3 regions of the Clostridium sp. MF28 genome follow, and region 2 is predicted to be linked to each of the others. Evidence: riboswitches for the same ligand, from Rfam matches in the RefSeq annotation. Region 2 holds a riboswitch; each other region holds the start of a gene.
What was found. Region 2 has a riboswitch for cyclic di-GMP ahead of AXY43_RS09580 (prepilin peptidase). Riboswitches for the same ligand answer to the same signal wherever they lie in the genome.
Positions count from the first base shown of each region.

Region 1: linked by a shared signal. The riboswitch ahead of AXY43_RS03325 (methyl-accepting chemotaxis protein) and the one ahead of AXY43_RS09580 (prepilin peptidase) in region 2 are both predicted to bind cyclic di-GMP.
Region 3: linked by a shared signal. The riboswitch ahead of AXY43_RS20285 (hypothetical protein) and the one ahead of AXY43_RS09580 (prepilin peptidase) in region 2 are both predicted to bind cyclic di-GMP.

Region 1 covers NZ_CP014331.1:786,536-791,697, reverse strand. The annotation lists gene AXY43_RS03340 (HD-GYP domain-containing protein) at 1-69, shown strand, start outside; gene AXY43_RS03335 (CD3324 family protein) at 344-619, shown strand; gene AXY43_RS03330 (ABC-F family ATP-binding cassette domain-containing protein) at 774-2,321, shown strand; cyclic di-GMP riboswitch class II at 2,748-2,831, shown strand; gene AXY43_RS03325 (methyl-accepting chemotaxis protein) at 2,957-4,678, shown strand.
Region 2 covers NZ_CP014331.1:2,159,483-2,164,644, reverse strand. The annotation lists gene AXY43_RS09590 (YigZ family protein) at 35-682, shown strand; gene AXY43_RS09585 (YebC/PmpR family DNA-binding transcriptional regulator) at 1,642-2,379, shown strand; cyclic di-GMP riboswitch class II at 3,068-3,150, shown strand; gene AXY43_RS09580 (prepilin peptidase) at 3,389-4,141, shown strand; gene AXY43_RS09575 (GspE/PulE family protein) at 4,256-5,162, shown strand, end outside.
Region 3 covers NZ_CP014331.1:4,627,744-4,632,905, forward strand. The annotation lists gene purH (bifunctional phosphoribosylaminoimidazolecarboxamide formyltransferase/IMP cyclohydrolase) at 1-1,267, shown strand, start outside; gene purD (phosphoribosylamine--glycine ligase) at 1,683-2,933, shown strand; cyclic di-GMP riboswitch class II at 3,175-3,257, shown strand; gene AXY43_RS20285 (hypothetical protein) at 3,617-3,919, shown strand; gene AXY43_RS20290 (BlaI/MecI/CopY family transcriptional regulator) at 4,662-5,030, shown strand; gene AXY43_RS20295 (M56 family metallopeptidase) at 5,035-5,162, shown strand, end outside.

The DNA.
Region 1 (5,162 bases), 1.4 Mb from region 2:
ATGGACAATGGATTTATAGATACTAAAATAACTAGAGATATTGATTATGTTTTTAGTAAGTTGAGTTAAATTATAATGAAGTATCTTCTTAGGATTTAGAAATAAGAATTAAATTTGAGGCTCAAAGCGTCAAAATTGACACAAGTTATTGTGATATAATATTATAGAATAAAAAGGAAGTGAATTCATTATGTTTCTAGTAATAGTAGTTAGCTCCATGCAAAGATTATAATATGTGAAAAACTTTTGCCTGGAGCCAATATATCAACATTAAGTTTTTCATATTATAATAGGTCTTTGCATCTTCATTTAGATATTAAATGTAGAGTGGAGCGAAGAAATTATGAAATATGAAAAAGCACAAAATATATTGCCATATAATATAATTGAACTAATTCAAAAATATACAGATGGTGGATATATCTATATACCAAGAAAAAATGAAAACAAAAAATCATGGGGAGAAAATACTGAGACTAAAAGATATCTTAGTGCAAGAGATAAAGAAATTTTTAATAAGTATTCATCTGGAATGTCCGTTAAAATTTTAGCTGAACAGTATTTTTTAACTGAAGGTAGTATTAGAAGAATAATAAGGAAACAAAAAAATTCTACTTAAAATATAAGAGAAAAGGCATATTTTTCACAGTCATTACTATGAAGAATATGCCTTTTTTCAGTATGATTATAAACATTACAGATTTATTCTTAAACTTGGTCTTCATATTACATGATGATATCATTTATTATGAGGACACAAGGAGATGTAGAATATGAGTATTTTAACAATTGAAAACATGAGTCATTCATTTGGCGATAGAATATTATTTAATGATGTATCTTTTAGGTTATTAAAAGGAGAGCATATTGGACTTATTGGTGCTAATGGAGAAGGAAAATCGACTTTGATGAAAATTATTACTGATCAGATATTACCAGATAAAGGTACTATTGAGTGGAATAATAAATTCAGCATTGGTTATATGGATCAATTGGTTGATTTGAAAGAAGGAATTGATGCATTAAATTTCTTAAAAGAAGCATTTGCTAATTTATTTAATATAGAAAGTAAAATTAATAGTTTATATATTGATCTTCAAAATATGAGTGAGAAGGATATGGAAAAATCTTTAAATAAAATTGCTATTATGCAAGAAATATTAGATAAAAATGATTTCTATAGCATTAATTCTAAAATACAGGCAACTGCAGTAGGTCTTGGAATTAAGGAACTTTTGGATAAAGATGTTTCAACTTTAAGTGGCGGGCAAAGAACTAAGATTTTACTCGCTAAATTACTTTTGCAAAAGCCAGATATTTTATTACTGGATGAGCCGACTAATCATTTGGATGAAGAGCATATTGAATGGCTTAAGAATTATCTAGCAAATTATGAAAATGCATTTATATTAATATCACATGATAATGCTTTTTTAAATAATGTAGTAAACGTAGTTTATCATCTTGAGCACAAAGTATTAACAAGATATGAAGGGAATTATGATTATTTTATTAAACTATACGAAATACGAAAAGAACAGAGATTGATTGAATATAAAGAACAACAAAATGAAATAGAAAAGCTTGAAGATTATATAAGAAAAAATAAAGCAAGAGCCTCAACTTCAAAGCAAGCTAAATCAAGAGAAAAGAAACTTAATAAGATTGAAAGAATAGAAATAAAAAAAGAAATTATAAAACCTCATTTTAATTTTAAAACTGTAAAAATGCCAGAAAGTATAATCCTTGAAGTAAGCAACTTGATTATCGGATATAACAGACCTTTAAGCAAACCTTTAAACTTAAAAATGAAAAGAGGACAAAAAATTGCAGTAACAGGAGCTAATGGATTAGGAAAGACTACTCTGCTAAAAACCTTACTTGGAATGCTAAAACCTATAAATGGTGAAATTACTTTAAGTGAGCATAGAAAAATAGGATATTTTGAGCAGGAAATTGCATGGAATAGCACTAATTCAGTTTTATATGATGTTTGGAGTGAGTTTCCTCACCTAACTCAAACGGAGGTAAGAAGAGAATTGGCTAGGTGTGGATTAACAAGGCAGCATATAGATAGCCCCATTAATATATTAAGCGGAGGAGAGCAAGCCAAAGTCAGGTTATGCAAACTTATTAATGAATATACAAATGTATTAGTATTAGATGAACCAACAAATCACCTAGATATTAATGCTAAAAATGAACTAAAGCGTGCGTTAAAAGAATATGAAGGAAGCATGATTTTAGTATGTCATGAATCGGAATTTTATAAAGATATTGCTACAGATATATGGAACTGTGAAGAATGGGGGGTGCTTTAGAAAATAATATTACATTGCGGATGTAATTCTATAAGAATGTATAAAAAGAAACCTTAAAAATAGAGCGTTTAGTATCTATTTTTAAGGTTCGTCCTATTTATATATAGCATTTATTTGTGATTTATTGGTAAATAAAATTATGAAAAAATCCTAAGTCGAATTAATTTTGATTCTGCGTAGTTTTTTTCATTCTTGAATCTTAGAAAAGTACTTATTAGTTGAGATGCATTAATTTAAGGAGAACTAGTGAATTGATATGGTTGTACAGGGAAGTTTCGTATAATTAAAAATTTTCTACTGTAAATAAGAATAGTATAATCGGAAGCTAATGGAATAAATTTCGACAATTTATATTAAGCATTATTGATTTTTTTGCATGAATATGATAATATTTCTATATATTAGGTAAGTGTATTTATAAAAAATAGAACAATTGGAAGCGATGAAAAATTCTCTATATCTGGGCACTTTGAGAATTTGGAGCTAGTTGTGCAACCGACCAATTAAAACTTAGTAATCCATAAACATATTAAGTTTTTGTTGGTTTTTTATTTTTTATTAATCATTTTAATAAATATATTGTAATAATGAAATTATATTTAAGATCCTAGTATTAAGATAAGGGGGACAATAAAATGACGTGGCTTAATAATTTAAAGGTAGGTAGAAAATTAGCGATGCTTATAATTTGCTCTTTAGTAGGATTATTTGCAGTTGGAATAACCGGTTACTATTTTTTACAAACGTCTAGTAAAAGTATGGAGGTCATGTATAGTGAAAGACTGCTATCTAGTGAATGGCTTAGTGAGTCTAGAGTGCATGCAAGGGCTATATCAGCTGACATTTTTAGAATTATGGTAACTACTGATAAAAATGAAAATAGTAATTTAACAAAAGATATAAATACTCGTGCTGAAGAATTTAACAACTATATGGCTCTTTATAAAAAAATGAAATTAGATGATTTTGAGGCTGATAAGATCAGTAAGATTGATAGTAATTTAGCTAAATATAGGGAAGGAAGAAAAGTCGCACTAGATTTAGCCATTGAAAACAAAAATCAAGAAGCGTACGAATACTATGAGAAAAACGTTGAATCATATGCTGATACTTTCTTAGCTGATTTAGTTGAACTTGGAGAACATAATAGACAAATTGCTGAAAAAATAAACGCTCAGGATAAAGCAAATTTAAAAATTGCAACAGCAACATTTATAAGTATTGTTATTATAGCTTCAATATTAGCAATTTTATTAGGAATACTAATAACAAAACGTATCACAAAGAGATTAAATGACTTTGTAGTATACATGGGTTCTTTATCACAAGGTGATTTTTCTGTAAAGATAAAAGAAGAAAGTCTTAATGATAAGAGTGAATTTGGTGTTGTAAGTAATGCGATAGATAAGATGACCAAAAACATTATTGAACTAATAAAACAATTAGGAAATACATCTGAGCAGTTAGTATTATCATCTGAAGAGCTTACAGCAAGTGCTGAGCAATCAGCAGATGCATCAAATCTAGTTGCATCCGCAGTAACAACAATGGCACATGGAGCAGATGAGCAATTTTCTTTTGCTAATAGTACAAACAAAGTGGTTGAAAACATATCTAATAAGATAAATGTAGTATCTGAAAATACAAAATCTGTTTCATCGTTAACAGATAAGGCAAAAATATCAGCAAATGCTGGCGAAGAGGCTGTAGTGAAGGCAATGAACCAAATGGAAATAATAGAGAAAAAGACTAGTGAAACATCGCATATTATAAGCGAGCTTGAAGAGAAATCAGTGAAAATTGGACAAATACTTGATACAATCCAAGGTATATCAGAGCAAACAAATCTTCTAGCATTAAATGCGGCAATAGAATCTGCAAGGGCTGGGGAAGCCGGGAAAGGTTTTAGTGTAGTAGCGGAAGAAATTAGAAAGTTAGCAGAACAATCACAAGAGGCAACTAAAGAAATAGCTGGAATTATTAATGATGTACAAAACAAAACCAATAGTGCAGTTGCTGTTATGAATGAAAACTCAAAAGAAGTTAAAACAGGAGCAGATGTCGTTGATGTTGCAGGAATAAGTTTTAAGGAAATCCTTCAAATGATAATAGAAATATCTAGTCAGATTCATGAAATATCATATTCTATCACTGAAGTAACTGTAGGAACTAAAGAATCTGTTGATTCAGTAAATAATATTAAAAACATAAGTAGTAATATAGCTGATGAGACTCAAACAATATCGGCAGCGGCTGAGGAACAATTGGCATCTGTTGAGGAGATAGCTTCATCTAGTAAACTTCTATCTCAAATGTCTGAAGAGTTAAGATGGATTATAGCTAAGTTTAAAATATAGGATATCTATTAATTGTGAATAAGAAAATATACCTTTGTAGTATTATATTAAATTAGAGGGAATGCTTTTTATTATTAAATATAACTAGTGAAATAAATGTTTCTGTATTCAACTAAGACAAAATTACAATTATAGAGGAATTAATTTTTGGAAGGAAAAAGCGTTTAGAATTATTCTAAGCGCTTTTTTTGCATCCTAATCATAGTATTTTATGGTGCTTTATAGATTCATTGAACTTTAAATTAATATTTATTTGTCTTATAATCTCTGGCACGTTTACTAATATAGTAAGTATGGCGCCAACTATATAAAATATTTCATTTTCATTATTTGGCATCATAAACACCTCATTTACTTTTAATATATTAGATACACTTAAGAAATGTTAAACAATATACACAGAGAACAATAGAAAATTAGGTTATAAAACAGATGTGGAATTATTAATCCAGAAATATATAATTTTCATGCGTTCATCATATTA
Region 2 (5,162 bases):
TTCTGATTTTAGATTGAAAAGGAGCTAGATTGATATGTCGTACATTACAGTAAAAGACTTTGGTGAAGATAGATTTGAAGAAAAAAAGTCAGAGTTTATTGGTTATGCAAAAAGGGTAGAAAATGAAGAGGAAGCTAAAGCTTTTATAAATGAGATAAAGAATATGCACAAGCAGGCAAGGCATAATTGCTCAGCGTATATAATCGGCAAAGACATGAATATTCAAAGATACTCAGATGATGGCGAACCACAGGGAACAGCAGGAATACCAATTCTTGAAGTGATGAAAAAAAGTAGGGTCACAGATTGTGCAGTAGTTGTTACGAGATATTTTGGCGGAATACTTTTAGGGGCAGGTGGTCTAACTAGAGCCTATACAAAAGGTGCCAGCATCGCGATAAAATCAGCTGGAGTTGTAGAAAAGGTTGAAGGTTTGAAATTAAGTTTTGAAATGGAATATGATCTTTTTGGAAAAGTTCAATATACATGCGGTCAAAATTCTTGGCATATAGAAGATACTGAATACAGCGATAAAGTAGTTGTTAATATATTAGCTGAAAAGTTAATGGCTGAAGATATAGAAAACGAGATCGTAGAAGTTACTAACGGAAAAGTGATAGTTAGAAAAAGTGAAGAGGATATATATTTTAAAGAAGGAAATAGATTATATTTGAGGATATAATTAGTATACTCATTATGGTTCGTTGCTTATATATAGACATCCAATTTTAAAATTATATTTATGCGTTAACTTACCGAAATCATAAATATTTTGATTCCGAAAAGCTATGAAAATATCGCTGAATGTTCTAAGCAGCAGGTTGTAGCCATTTTAGCATGCTCCAACTTTCAGTTTGACAAGCTAAAATGGAACAACCATTAGCGGAAACTCGACTCACATTCGTTCACTGAGTAAGCGATTCTCACCAAATCAAAGATTTGGGTTCTCTGCTTAAGAACCTTTAACAGCTCATTTTCAAATGTTTTCTCCACAAATATATTTATGATTTCTAACGAAAGATAATCATTTATATATAGTAAATATGGAAATATGTTCACAGAATAAGTCTAATTAATAATTGCGATGTCTATAGTTACGTATTTAAAGCTCAACGAGATACTTCGTAAAAGAATGAGAATACAAGCTAATTATAAAATTTATTATTCATAATTAACTACTACTGGAGGTTTTTATTTCAAAGTGAAAATGTAGTTTTAGCAATAAATTTTCTATAACATAGAACTTAGGTTTATATATGCTATAATGATAAATTTTCATTTAAATTCTAATGGATTAGATCCAAAATTGTGTTAAAAAGCTAGAGACTTGGCTGTAATATAATGTTATATTTTAATAAAGCTTATAGAGAATTATTTGGTGATAGGATAATTGTGAACTTATGTAAAATGTGGTATAATAGCTGTTGGATTTTGTATTTTAAAGAAAAAATAATTAATTAAATGAATAACTTGTAATAAGAATCGGTACAAATAGATATTATATATATTGTTAACATGAATCTATATTTAAAACTTTAGTAAGTTAAGAGCTAAAATAAGATCAAGATTTAGGGACTTAATTGCAATATATATTTATAAAAATAGAGATAATTATTACGAATAAAGTAAGGAGGAAAACATATGTCAGGACACTCAAAGTGGCATAACATTCAAGCAAAAAAGGGCAAGACAGATGCAAAAAGAGGTAAGATTTTTACTAAGATAGGTAAAGAAATTGTGATGGCTGTTAAAAATGGTGGAGCTAACCAGGATATAAATGCAAAATTAAGAGATGTAGTTGCAAAAGCCAAGGCAGCAAACATGCCTAATGATACTATTTCAAAAGCAATTAAAAAGGCATCTGGGGAATTATCATCAGTTAATTATGAAAATATAGTTTATGAAGGTTATGGACCTAGTGGAGTAGCTGTAATAGTTGAAACTCTTACTGATAATAAAAATAGATCTGCTGGAAATGTAAGAAGTGCATTTACAAAAGGCGGCGGAAACATGGGTACATCAGGTTGTGTATCATTTATGTTCCAAGAAAAAGGCGAAATTGTCATTGAAAAAGAAGATAAAGATGAAGATGAATTAATGATGATTGCTTTGGATGCTGGTGCAGAAGATTTCGCATCAGAAGAAGAAGTATTTGTAGTAACAACTGCACCTGAAGAGTTCGGAATAGTTAGAGAAGCATTAGAAGCACAAGGCATTGAATTCTTAGAAGCTTCAGTTAAGATGATTCCAGATACATACACAGCAATAGATGAAGCAGATGCTAAGAAGTTCCAAAAGATGTTAGACTTACTTGATGACGATGATGACGTTCAAGAAGTATACCACAACGCTGAATTCCCTGAAGGATGGGATGAGTAAAATATTTTAAGTTACTGTAAAAGTGCAAAATCACTGGATAATAATATATTTATTAAAATAATAACACTTTCAATATTGATATGCATAGTTAATTGATATTGGAGGTGTTTTTTTTGCCCACCTGTAGATTTATTAACTGTAAAAGAAAAGGATAGCTTGGCTGGTACAACAGCTATCCCTAAACGGTTGTTATATTTATTAATAGAAGGATAAATAATTAGTAAGAAATTATCTTACAAAGTTATTATAACAAACAATTATTACAAAATTATATTGAAAATGTTAATTGAGTATAAATGTTTTCTTAAATAAAATTAAGGAGTGGTAAACAATTAAAGAAATAAAACGCATTTTCTTGTAAATTCAATTTTCTAATTCTTTTTAGATTGGAAACTAACATCTTTTGGTGTAGATATGTAAAACATGATTAACAATATTATTCAATAGTTGTAAAAAAATTGTAAACATGGTATTATGGAATAGAAATATATATGGCAATTATTCTAAAATTTTATATGAAAAGTGACAAAAATGTAGGACTATAAGTAAATAATTGCTAATAATATTAGAAGAAAAAAGTTTTAAACAAGATAGACCAATTAATGATCATTATGGTATAATTACTATGGCATATATTGGCTATATTTAATATGTTATGTAAGAAATAAAAGAGACAGCAAGTATATTTTGTTATAAGGAAACTTTGATCCATATATTTTAATTGGGCACTTTATATATGGTGAGTTAGTAGTGCAACCGACCTTTATATTTTATAAAGGCCGGTTTTTATATTTTTTTAAAGAATTTGTAATATACTTGCAAATACAGTGGAGATATATTGAAGAGGTACTTTAGCTACTATGATTAAAATAAGAGAATGAATTTTTATTATCTTAATATAATTTTGATTAAATATTTTTGAAAAAATGAGAATAAAATACAAATTTGCTCACAACAACGTTTACAAAAAAGTTAAATAATATTAAAATATACAATGAGAGGTGATTTTTTGGACTATGCATTAATATGTATTTTAGGACTAGTTATAGGCAGTTTTTTAAATGTTTGTATTTATAGAATTCCTATAGAAAAATCAATTGCATTCCCACCATCCCATTGTACAACCTGTAAACATAACTTAAATCCACTAGATCTAGTGCCTGTATTTAGCTATATATTTCTTAGAGGAAGATGTAGGTATTGTGGTGAAAAAATCTCTATAAGATATCCTATTATAGAAATCTTAAATGGATTGTTGTATTTAATTGTGTATGTAAAGTTTGGATTAGATCTGATTACCTTAAAATATTGTATTTTGGTATCTCTTTTAATCGCAATTAGTGCTATAGATTTCGATACTCAGTTTGTATTTACAAGCACCACGATTTTTGGAGGAATAGTTGGCATTTTATTTATATTATTACAGTATGTTTTATATAAGAATAATGTTCTAGATTTAATTCTGGGAGGAATACTAGGAGCAATAATCATAGGACTAATAGTGTTTTTAACAAGAGGAATGGGCGAAGGTGATATTGAAATTGCCGCTGTGTGTGGATTGTTCCTAGGAATTAAAGGAATTTTATTAGGCTTATTTCTAGCAATTGTGCTAGGTGGAATAATAGGAATAATTGTTTTGATACTAAAATTAAAGAAGGCAAAAGAAAAAATAGCATTTGGGCCTTTTGTAGCAATAGGAAGTTTAATTTCAATGCTCTACGGGGCGGAAATATTAAAAATTTACTGGAATTTGTTAATGTGAAGATACACTTTTTTACAATAACTTTACTTGTGAAAATCGAATAGCAAACTTATACTAAATATAAGGTGTTATACCGCATTTTATATATAATTCATAGGAAAGGTGAGACTCAGAATGGCAACTGAAAAAAGAAGACTAGGTAACATTCTTGTAAATGCGGGAAAAATTACAGGATATCAATTGCAAGAAGCATTAAAGTCTCAGAGGACACTAGGGAAGAAGCTAGGAGAAATACTACTCGATAGTAAGATTATAACTGAAGAAGATATAATAGAAGCAATAGAACAACAGACAGGAATTAAAAAAGTAGATTTAAATACAATAAATTTTGATAAAAAAGCTATAAGTATAATTCCTAAAAATTTATGTGATAAATATAATCTGATACCATTCGGATTTGAAAAGAATAAAATAAAGGTTACGTTATCAGATCCCTTAAATATATATGCAATAGATGACGTTGCAATATCTACTGGGTTTGAAATAGAATCATACATATCAAAGAAAGACGATATAAAAAAGTTTATAGAAATATATTATAGCAGTCAGCAGGTTAGCTTGGCAGCTCAACAACTTTCAAAAGAAAGTTCTGAAGCAAAGAATTTAAAAGTTAATATAGATGAAATGGATACTGTTAAGAATGCTCCGGTTGTAAAAATGGTAGAGTACTTATTTAAGAACTCAATAGAGCTAAATGCATCAGATATCCATATAGAACCATTTGAAAATGAAGTGAGAATACGATATAGAATAGATGGTAAATTACAGACTGTAAATGTTATTAACATAGAAAGCTTAGGTCCGCTAGTAACAAGAATAAAAATACTTGCAGGATTAAATATAGCAGAAAAAAGAATACCACAAGATGGAAGAATAATGACTAGTGTAGGAGGAAAAGAAGTAGATCTTAGAGTTTCAATACTTCCAGTAGTTAATGGGGAAAAAATAGTTATAAGAATCCTTAACAAATCTATGGGGAATATAGGTAGAGATAAACTAGGAATGAGTAATGAAAATCTAG
Region 3 (5,162 bases), 2.5 Mb from region 2:
AGAGCATATGAATACATTAAAAGGAAGAAATATTCATACCATAGATTATGTAGTTGTAAATCTATATCCATTCTTTGAGAAAGTTAAAGAAGATTTAGAATTTGAAGAAAAGGTTGAATTTATAGATATTGGCGGACCTACAATGCTTAGAGCAGCGGCTAAGAATTTTCAGGATGTTGTAGTAATTTCTGATAAAAATGACTATAAAGTTGTTATGGAAGAGATTGAAACAAATGGGGAAACTTCTTATAAGACTAAGAAGAAATTGGCTGGTAAAGTATTTAATCTTATGAGTGCTTATGATGGGGCTATTTCAAACTTCTTGTTAGCTGATGATGAGGAAGAATATCCAGAATATCTTTCAGTTTCATATAAGAAGATGCAAAGTCTTAGATATGGTGAAAATTCACATCAAACTGCAGCTGTTTACGCATCAACAATGCTTGATGGAGCTATGAATACTTTTGAAACATTAAATGGTAAGGAATTATCTTATAATAACTTTAAAGATGTTGATATAGCTTGGAAATGCGCTAATGAATTTGATGAACCAGCATGTTGTGCATTAAAACATAATACACCTTGTGGTGTTGCAATTGGAAAAGATTCTTACGAAGCTTATATGAAGGCATATGAAGTAGATCCAACTTCAATATTTGGGGGAATCATTGGATTTAATAGAAAAGTGGATAAGAAAACTGCTGAAGAAATGGTTAAAATTTTCTTAGAAGTTATAGCTGCACCAGAATATGATGAAGATGCTTTAGAAGTTTTAAAGACTAAAAAGAACTTAAGAGTTCTTAAATTCCATAACACTCCAAAGGCAGATAAATATATGGTTACAGTTGATGGGGCAATGCTTGTTCAAGAGGAAGATAATAAATTAGTAGAAGAAATTAAAGTTGTAACTGAAAAGAAACCAACTGATGAAGAAATGAATGATTTATTATTTGGAATGAAAGTAGTTAAATACGTTAAATCTAATGCTATAGTTGTTGCTCATAACGGAATAGCACTTGGAATTGGCGGGGGTCAAGTTAACAGAATCTGGCCAACAGAAGATGCTTTAAAGAGAGGAAAAGGAGCTACAATCCTTGCATCAGATGCATACTTCCCATTTGGAGATGTTGCAGAGACAGCAGCAAAAGCTGGTATTAAAGCGATAATTCAACCAGGTGGATCTATTAGAGATCAAGAGTCAATAGACGTTTGTAACAAATATGGAATCTCAATGGTATTTACAGGATATAGACACTTTAAACATTAATATAAATAAGTTATTTATATTAGATGATTAACCAATAAATTATATATTGGATTGAAAATATATAATAAAAACCCTGTGTTTTTTAAAGTTAATTGTTATAGATAAACAAGTTATGAATTAGACTTATGCTTTGAAATGACTCCCACATTAGAAAGAAAGGGTACTCTTTTGTGCAGTGTTGCATCTGAGAATATGGCTGTAGGATTTCTTCATTAGAAGTTGTTCCATTTTTGCTTGTCCCAATCTTGTGTTGGGAGCATGCAGAAATGGACGCAACGTTTAATGTTAGAAATCCACAGTTATATTCTCTAAGACAACCGAAACAACAGAGTATCCTTTCTTTCGGTTGGTTATAACATAGGCTATGAGTGTATGCTGTTTATCTATAACGGAATATTATTTTGGAGGTATGTAAATGAAACTTCTTTTAATTGGTTCAGGTGGTAGAGAACATGCTTTGGCTTGGAAACTTGCAAAAAGTGAAAGGGTTGAAAAAATATTTGTTGCTCCAGGTAACGGTGGAACTGCAATTGAAAATAAATGCGAAAATGTAAACATAACTGATATTGATGAATTAATTAAATTTGCTAAAGAAGAAATTATTGACCTTACAATAGTTGGGCCAGAAGATCCTTTAACAAAGGGAATTGTTAATAAGTTTAAAACAGAAGGATTAAAGATATTTGGACCAGCTGAAAATGGAGCAATGCTTGAAGGAAGTAAAAGCTTCTCTAAAGAATTTATGAAAAAGTATGACGTTAAGACAGCAGAATACGAAACATTTACAGATGTCAATAAAGCGCTTAAATATTTAGAAGTCTGTCCTTATCCAACAGTAGTTAAAGCAGATGGTCTCGCAGCAGGAAAAGGCGTTGCTATATGTGAAACTAAAGAAGAAGCAATAGACGCAGTAAAATCTTATATGGTAGATGATATCTTCAATGGAGCAGGCCAAAAGATAGTAATTGAAGAATTCCTAGAAGGTGTTGAAGCATCAATTCTATCTATAACTGATGGGAAGACAATAATTCCGTTCATATCAGGTAAAGACCATAAGCAGATATTTGATGGAGGTAAAGGACCAAATACAGGTGGAATGGGAGTATTAGCTCCAAATCCTTATGTGACAGAAGATGTGATGAAGGATTTCGAAGAAAATATCATGGCTAAGACTTTAATTGGTATTAGAGAAGAAGGCTTTGATTATAAAGGAATAATCTTCTTTGGTATCATGATTACTGCAAAAGGAACTTACCTTTTAGAATATAATGTAAGAATGGGAGATCCTGAAACACAATCAGTTCTTTATCTAATGGAAAGTGACTTAGTAGAAGTCATTGAAGCAGCATTAAGAGAAGAACTAGATAAAACTACAATTAAGTGGAATGATGGTGTCTGCATAAATGTTGTTTTAGCATCTAAAGGATATCCAGGAGATTTTGTTAAGGGATACGAAATAACAATTGATGAAAAAGTTAAAGACAAGGTATTCTTAGCAGGGGCTAAGGCAGAAGATGGAGTTTTAAAGACTAACGGTGGAAGAGTGCTATCAGTTATTGGTCTTGGAAAAACTCTAGAAGAAGCTAGAAAAGACGCTTACGAAAATATTAAATATGTCACTTTTGAAGGAGCATATTGTAGAAGTGATATAGGAACACATAAATAAATATATATTAAAGAAATGAGCTATTAGGTATTATTATGATTTTAGTCAATAATGCTTAATAGCTTATATATATTTCAAAAATAATCCGTTATCATAATTATAAAAATATTGTAAGAATTTTAGCCAGAATTGTGAATTGTAACATATATGTTGAAATTTAAAATTGCGTCATTTTATTCGCTATTTGTTCATTGATTCCTAATTGATTGCATGTTAAAATAATCATTAAATAGGAATATTATGTATATAAGGAAACTGTGATTCGAATATTTACTTGGGCACTTTATATTCGATGAGTTAATAGTGCAACCGACCTTTTTATTAAGGTCGGTCTTTTTTTGCTGGCTCAAATATAGATAAGCCAATTATAAACTATATCTAGACTATGAAATATGTACTAACTAGAAATAAGAATTATGCTTTTGTGAAATGTTTCATTAGGAATTTGATGGTTCTGATTCTTAGATTGGAAGTTGTTCCAAGTATGCTAGTTCAAAGCTTGTCTTTGAAGCTAGCATCTTGGGTGCAACTTGTAATTTTAGAATCATCCATCATAATTCCTTAGAAACTGGAACAACAGCATAATGCTTATTTCGGTGAGTTATATGCATAGGTTTAGATTTCACTTGGCATATCTATAAATAAGTATATAGATAATAAATTAAAATTGAGGTGCAATCTTTATGTTATTTTTTAATAGGTTAAAGAAATATGATGAACATGGGTTTGATTCAAAAGGAATTCATAAAAACGGTACAAAATTTAATGAAGAGGGTTTTGATAAAAAAGGGGTTCATAAAAATGGCACATATTTTAATACAGAAGGTTACAATATAGACGGGTACGATAAATATGGATATGATAAAGAAGGATATAATAGTGGAGGATATGACAGACAAGGATATAACAAGATGGGATATAATATAAAAGGATATGATAGGCAAGGGGAATTTTTAGAAACGAGATATAAATGGAAAGTGAAATAGAAAATAAAAATTTCTATATATTAATTCAATAATATATAATGCAAAAATAATTCTTCATAAAATTTCTAAAAATATTGCAATAATTCTAAGCATAATTGTGAAATGTGCATTGTGAATTGCAACATATATGTTTATTTAGTAGATTTATGAAAAATTCATTTGAAACAACTAATGCAGGGGGATCTTCTCGCGCATGTTCTAAACTTCATTAGGACAAGCAAAAGGAGACCAGCCCTGCATTAACTGTTTTTAACAGCTTATTTTTATGTACTCTTAGTTTTAATATAGATAACACAATCATAAACTATACTTGAACTAGGAAATGTTTTCTAAATAGAAATGAGTAATATATTTTTGTGGAATGTTTCATTGGTAATTTTGATGGATGTGATTCTTTGGCTATAAGTTGTTCCAAATGTGCTAGTTCAAAGCCTGTTCTTTGAGGCTAGCACTTTGGGTGCAACTTTATAGCCTTAGAATCACCCATCAGAATTACCTAGAAACTGGAACAAAAATATGTTATTCATTTCGGCGAGTTATATGCATAAGTTCAGGTCTTAGTCTATTTATTTATATTACAAGAATTCTAGGCATAATTGTGAATTGTGAATTGTAACAAACATATGCTAATAAGTTTTTTATTAAAAATTCATAGGAATATATTGACATGAAATTCTACAAGGTGTAGTATAAAAACATGAATACTACACCTTGTAGAATTATATAGAGGAGATGATTGAATATGAAGTTAGGGAAGATATCTGACGCTGAAATGGAGATAATGAAAATAATATGGAAAAAGAATGATCAAATTACTACAGCTGAGATTCTAGACGAGCTTCCAAAAGAAAATTCATGGAAGGTAACAACAATAATGACGCTGATATCAAGATTAACTGAAAAGGGAATTTTGAGTGTAACTAAAGTAGGAAAGTTAAATAATTATTTTCCTAAAATTACGGAAGAAGAATATAAGGCTATTCAAACTGATAATTTCTTAGAAGATATGCATAAGGGATCAGTTAAAAACTTTATGGCAACATTGTTTAATAATAAGAAAATAAGTAATAAGGATATTGCAGAGTTGAAAGAATGGCTCAAAGAGGTGTAGGCATATGGAGATTCTAAATTATATTCTGCAAATGTCACTAGCAGGCAGCGTTATGTTTTTAATACTTTGTTTATTTAGGCCATTTACTAAGAAAACTTTTAGTGCCACTTGGAATTATTATATGCTATTTAT